One region of the Amycolatopsis roodepoortensis genome, then DNA from elsewhere that is predicted to be linked to it. Evidence: riboswitches for the same ligand, from Rfam matches in the RefSeq annotation. Region 1 holds a riboswitch; the other holds the start of a gene.

Region 1 (3,180 bases):
GTTCGCGAATGCTTCTTGTACTTCGGCGTGGTGCGAAGGCCGAGTTTCCTCGGCTGAGCCGAGGCAAGGGGCCCTTCACGCGCGGCCGCTGTGACTGCCCTCACGGACTTCCGCATGACGGCCGTGGCTCAGGCGGCGGTCGCCTTGACGAAGAGGTCCGCCAGCTCGCGCCCGTACCGCTCCAGGTCCAGCCTCGGATCCGCCGCGAACTTCGCCGCGACACCGTCGATGGTCTGCGCGATCGACAACGCCATCACGTCCGGCGCGAACTCGCCGAAAGCGCCTTCCTGCTGTCCCTGCCGCAGCTGACGTTCGAGCCGGCCGGTCCGGAACTCTTCGACCAGCGGCGCCGACATGAACCAGCCCTCGGCGTCCGAGCCGCTCGAACCCATCTCGACCATGACCCGCACCAGTTCCGGGTACGAGCCGAGGAACGCGATCTCCGACTCGATGTAGCCGCGCAGCAGCCCGGCCCGGTCGGTCGTGCCCTGGATCCGCTCCTCGAGGAACTTGTCCTTCATCCCGGTCGCGGTGGTGACCACGGCCTGCATCAGGCCCGCCTTGTTGGTGAAGTGGTACGAGATGATCCGGGTGCTGGACAGCCCGGCCCGTTCCTTGATCTTCGCGAACGACGTCTTGTGGTACCCGAGGTCGGAGATCGTCGCGATCGTCGCCCCGATGATCTGGGCCCGCCTGGCCGCCTCGGTGACCGACAGCCCCAGCTCCGCCTGGACCTCTTGCATGGCGCTCTGCGTGGAGGGAGTTACTTGCATGAGTAAAAATTAACACGTCTGAGTAAAAGTGGCAACGGTGCAGCCGAACGGGGGACTGTGCTCGACAAGCCTCAAGAAGAGCTTGAGGTGGACCGCGCGTCGCGTTGACCGGTTTGCCGGACGCGCTTACCGTCAATGGAGGTGAATCGCCAAGGTGTGATTCGGATGTCTGGGGCATTCGTCTTGACGAGGAACTCCGGTGCGGGCTCACGTGGGTCCGCGCGGCTTTGTTCGCCGGCCGCCAGGTCGGGCGAGGGGAGGCATGGCGTGGTCGAGGCTGGTAGCCCTCAAGAGCCGCTCGTTCCGGTCGCTGACGGCGAGCAGGGCGAGCTGTTCCCCGACTCTTCCCTCCCGGACGAACTCGTCGGTTACCGCGGTCCCGCCGCCTGCCAGATCGCCGGGATCACCTACCGGCAGCTCGACTACTGGGCCCGCACGAAGCTGGTCGCGCCGAGCATCCGCACGGCGCACGGCTCCGGTTCGCAGCGGCTCTACTCGTTCAAGGACATCCTCGTCCTGAAGGTCGTCAAGCGGCTGCTCGACACCGGCGTCTCTCTGCAGAACATCCGCGTCGCCGTCGACCACCTGCGCCTGCGCGGCGTCCGCGACCTCGCCAAGGTCACCCTGTTCTCCGACGGCACCACCGTCTACGAGTGCACCTCGCCCGAAGAGATCGTCGATTTACTCCAGGGCGGGCAGGGTGTCTTCGGGATCGCGGTCAGCGGCGCGATGCAGGAGATCAGCGGCACCATCCACGAGTTCCCGGCCGAGCGGGCCGACGGCGGCGTGATCGAAACGGTCACACCGGACGAGCTCACGCAGCGCCGCAACGCCCGTCGCACCGGCTGATCATGAGGCCGCGGACGCGGCAGGGTAGGCTCACTTCCGCGGTCGACGAATCCGCGCGGGAGAGACCGAGCCGATAACCGTTGAGCTCGGCGCCGAAGGAGCAAGTCCTCCCCGGAACCTCTCAGGCACCCTGGACCGCGCGGAAGAGACGCCTCTGGAAAGTGGTTCGCCAGGTCACAGCCTGGCGGCCCCGCCGACGGTGCAAGCCCGGCTCAACACTCGGGCGAAACTCTCAGGCGCCCCCACGGGGGTACGGACAGAGTGGGGAGGGCCAGGACAATCGTCCCGGCCCCACCCCCGCGTCTTGGGAGGTCCCCGATGGAGCCCGGTTCACTGGCCGCCCTCGAATCCGGAACCCCCTTCGCGGACCGGCACATCGGCCCCGGCGCTGAAGAGCTCGCCCGCATCCTCGACGTCGTCGGCGTCGCCTCCCTGGACGAGCTCGCCGAGCGGGCCGTCCCCGCGTCGCTGCGGGAGTCCGCGGCACCGCTGGAGCTGCCGCCGCCCGCCACCGAGACCGGCGCCCTCGCCGAGCTCCGCGCGCTGGCCGCGCGCAACCGGCCGATGGTCCAGATGATCGGCCTCGGCTACCACGACACCGTGACCCCGCCGGTGATCCGCCGGAACGTGCTGGAGAGCCCGGCCTGGTACACCGCGTACACGCCGTATCAGCCGGAGATCTCGCAAGGCCGCCTCGAAGCGCTGCTGAACTTCCAGACCATGGTCTCCGACCTGACCGGCCTGCCGATCGCTAACGCCTCCATGCTGGACGAGGCGACCGCCGCGGCCGAGGCGATGACGCTGGTCCGCCGGGCGGGCAAGGCGAAGTCGAACCGGTTCGTGGTCGACGAGGACACCCTTCCGCAGACGATCGAGGTCCTGCGCACCCGCGCCGAGCCGCTCGGTATCGAGCTGGTGACCGCGGATCTGTCCCAGGGCATCACGGGGCTCGGGCTCGGCGGGGACTTCTTCGGCGTGCTGCTGTCGTATCCGGGCGCGTCGGGTGTCGTCCGCGAATGGGAGCACACCATCACCGAGGCCAAGGCGCAGGGCGCGGCGGTGGTGATGGCCGCGGATCCGCTGGCGCTGACCCTGCTGCGGTCGCCCGGAGAGCTCGGCGCCGACGTCGCGATCGGATCCACGCAGCGGTTCGGTGTCCCGATGGGCTTCGGAGGGCCGCATGCGGCGTATCTCGCCGTCCGGCAGGGGCTCGAACGGCAGTTGCCCGGACGGCTGGTGGGGGTGTCGAAGGACGCCGACGGCGCGCCCGCGTACCGGCTCGCGCTCCAGACCCGTGAGCAGCACATCCGCCGCGAGAAGGCGACGAGCAACATCTGCACCGCCCAGGTGCTGCTGGCGGTGATCGCGTCGATGTACGCGGTGTACCACGGTCCCGAAGGCCTGCGCGCCATCGCGAACCGCGCGCACCGGATGGCCACGGTGCTCGCGGCGGGGCTCGCCGAGAACGGTGTGGACGTCGTGCACTGCGAGTTCTTCGACACCGTGACGGTCTCCGTTCCGGGGCGTGCGGCGGGGATCGTCGGCACGGCCAGGGAAC
Region 2 (3,180 bases), 2.7 Mb from region 1:
GATTCAAGCAGTCCGGGCTCGGCCGCGAACTTGGTCCCGACGCCGTCGACGCCTTCACTGAGACCAAGAACCTTTTTATCAGCACAGAGTGAGCTGGTCTCTTTTCGTATAAGACCATCAGCACGGAGGAATAGGAAATGGTTCAGCGTTTCGAGGGCCGGGTGGCGGTCATCACCGGCGGCAGCAGCGGCATCGGCCTCGCCACCGCGCGGCGGCTGGCGAGCGAAGGCGCGAAGGTCGTCATCGGCGATATCTCCGCCGAGGCGGGCAAGGCCGCGGCCGACGAGGTCGGCGGGCTGTTCGTACAGGCCGACGTCACCGACGTCGAGCAGGTCGAGGCCCTGTTCCAGACCACTGTGGACACTTTCGGCTCGGTCGACGTCGCGTTCAACAACGCGGGCATCTCCCCGCCAGAGGACGACTCGATCCTCACCACGGGCATCGACGCGTGGGAGAAGGTGCAGAAGGTCAACCTGACGTCGGTGTACCTGTGCTGCAAGGCGGTGCTGCCGCATATGCGGCGGCAGGGCAAGGGCTCGATCATCAACACGGCGTCGTTCGTCGCGGTGATGGGCGCGGCGACGTCGCAGATCTCCTACACCGCGTCGAAGGGCGGGGTGCTGGCGATGAGCCGGGAGCTGGGCGTGCAGTTCGCGCGGGAGAACATCCGGGTGAACGCGCTGTGCCCGGGGCCGGTGAACACGCCTCTGCTGAAGGAACTGTTCGCGAAGGACCCCGAACGGGCCGCGCGGCGGCTGGTGCACGTGCCGGTCGGGCGGTTCGCGGAGCCGGAGGAGATCGCGGCGGCCGTCGCGTTCCTGGCGAGCGACGACGCCTCGTTCATCACGGCTTCGCAGTTCCTGGTGGACGGCGGGATCTCGGGCGCCTACGTCACCCCGCTCTGAATCGCCCGCGTTCAGTCCTCTGAACGCGCGGCGTCACTCGTCCCGGTGGCTGGGATGGCGGGCCGCTGACCTGCGCTGTAGTCCTGACAACGCGTAGCCAGCATCCAGGACCACCCAGGAGGCCCAGCATGACCCGGCAGATGAGCACCGCCATGCGTGACTGCATCGACCTGTGCAACGAGTGCCACGTCCGGTGCGAGGAGATGATGACGCGCTGCATGGAGTTGGGCGGTGCGAAGCTCGGCATGATGATGGTGACCTGCGCGGACATGTCCCGTATGTGCGCCGACATGATGATGCGCTGCTCCGCGATGGTCGCCGACCTCGAGATGATGCGCATGTGCGCGAAGATGTGCGGCCTCGCCTCCCAGATGATGCGCATGTGCGCCGGCGAGTGCGCCAGGACCGGTGACGCCGAGCTCGCCGACGCCGCCGACATGATGACGCGGTGCGCCGAGCTCTGCGGCACCATCACCGCCGAGATGATGATGGAGAACGCGTAACTCGCGTGCTCGGGGCCGTCACTCGCGTGATTGAAGGCGTAACTCACGAGTTACGGCTCTGATCACGTGAGTTACGGCTTCGATCACGCAAGTGACGTGCTCGGCCGGAAGTAGACGCGCGTCGAACACGCCAGGTACGGTGTGCGCACAACTTCAGACAGGGCCGTCGAGCTGGAGCGGGAGAGCCCCCACGAACGTGGTGGGGCACCGAAGGAGCAAACTCCCCGGAATCTCTCAGGTACCCACTACCGCTTCACGCGAGGCCACTCTGGAAAGCAGGCGCGCAAGTGCGTCTCACCCAAGGTGAAAGCCACCCCGGTCACGGGTGGTGAAACTCTCAGGTGCCATGACAGAGGGGGAGTTCCCAGCGCACCGGTCTATCCGGCGCCTGACCCAAGGAGCTCCCTTGACCAGTACGTCCTTCGACGACCGGCACATCGGCCCCTCGGAGTCCGAGCAGGCCAAGATGCTCGCCGAGGTCGGCTACGGCAGTCTCGATGCCCTGGTGCAGGCCGCCGTGCCGTCCGCGATCCGGGTCACCCGCGATCTCGAACTTCCCCCCGCCGCGTCCGAAGAGGACGCCATCGCCGAGCTTCGCGCGCTCGCCGCGCTCAACAAGCCGATGACCCAGATGATCGGCCTCGGCTTCCACGACACGGTCACCCCGGCGGTCATCCGCCGCAACGTGCTGGAGAACCCGGCCTGGTACACGGCGTACACGCCGTATCAGCCGGAGATCTCGCAGGGCCGTCTCGAAGCCCTCCTCAACTTCCAGACCATGGTCTCCGAGCTGGCCGGTCTCGCCACCGCGAACGCCTCCCTGCTCGACGAGTCCACCGCCGTCGCCGAGGCCGTCATGCTGATGCGCCGCGCGTCGAAGGCGAAGTCGAACAAGGTCGTCCTCGACGCCGAATGTCTGCCGCAGACCATCGCGGTCGTCCGCACCCGCGCCGAGGCCATGGGCGTCGAGGTCGAGGTCCGCGACCTGCTCACCGGCCTACCGGAGGAGTTCTTCGGTGTCGTCGTCCAGTACCCGGGCGCTTCCGGCGTGCTGCGCGGCGCGGGCTTCTACTCCGCCATCTCCGAGACCGCGAAGGCCGCCGGCGCGCTGTACACCGTCGCCGCGGACCTGCTCGCCCTCACGCTGATCACCGCGCCGGGTGAGTTCGGCGCGGACATCGCCGCCGGTTCCACCCAGCGCTTCGGCGTCCCGCTCGGTTACGGCGGCCCGCACGCCGGGTACATGGCCGTCCGCGCCGGGCTCGAGCGTTCGCTGCCGGGCCGCCTGGTCGGGGTCTCGGTCGACGCCGACGGCAACCCCGCGTACCGCCTCGCCCTGCAGACGCGTGAGCAGCACATCCGCCGCGAGAAGGCGACCTCCAACATCTGCACCGCGCAGGTCCTGCCCGCCGTGCTCGCCGCGATGTACGCGGTCTACCACGGTCCCGACGGCCTCAAGCGCATCGCGACCCGTGTCCACGGGCTCGCCGCCGGCCTGGCGGACGCCCTCCGCACGGCAGGCGTGGAGGTCGTCCACGAGGGCTTCTTCGACACCGTCCTCGCCCGCATGCCCGGGCAGGCCGAAGCGGTCGTCGCGGTCGCGCGCGAGAACGGGATCAACCTCGGCCCGGTCGACGCCGACCACGTCCGCATCGCCGTCGACGAGGTCACCACGCCCGCGATCATCGCCAAGGTGCTCAACGCTTTCGGTATCGACACCCCCGCCGCCGACGCCAGCGCGCTGCCCGCCGGCCTCGGCCGCGAGAGCGACT

The links. Region 1 has a riboswitch for glycine ahead of gcvP (aminomethyl-transferring glycine dehydrogenase). Riboswitches for the same ligand answer to the same signal wherever they lie in the genome.
Region 2: another riboswitch for glycine. It lies ahead of gcvP (aminomethyl-transferring glycine dehydrogenase); the one in region 1 lies ahead of gcvP (aminomethyl-transferring glycine dehydrogenase).

Annotation. Positions count from the first base shown of each region.
Region 1 is NZ_CP102415.1:789,589-792,768, reverse strand. Features, by position in the region: gene NQK81_RS03910 (TetR/AcrR family transcriptional regulator) at 129-743, opposite strand; gene NQK81_RS03905 (MerR family transcriptional regulator) at 1,041-1,622, shown strand; glycine riboswitch at 1,669-1,770, shown strand; gene gcvP (aminomethyl-transferring glycine dehydrogenase) at 1,941-3,180, shown strand, end outside.
Region 2 is NZ_CP102415.1:7,549,350-7,552,529, forward strand. Features, by position in the region: gene NQK81_RS36350 (aldehyde dehydrogenase family protein) at 1-92, shown strand, start outside; gene NQK81_RS36355 (3-oxoacyl-ACP reductase) at 138-905, shown strand; gene NQK81_RS36360 (four-helix bundle copper-binding protein) at 1,034-1,408, shown strand; glycine riboswitch at 1,576-1,669, shown strand; gene gcvP (aminomethyl-transferring glycine dehydrogenase) at 1,815-3,180, shown strand, end outside.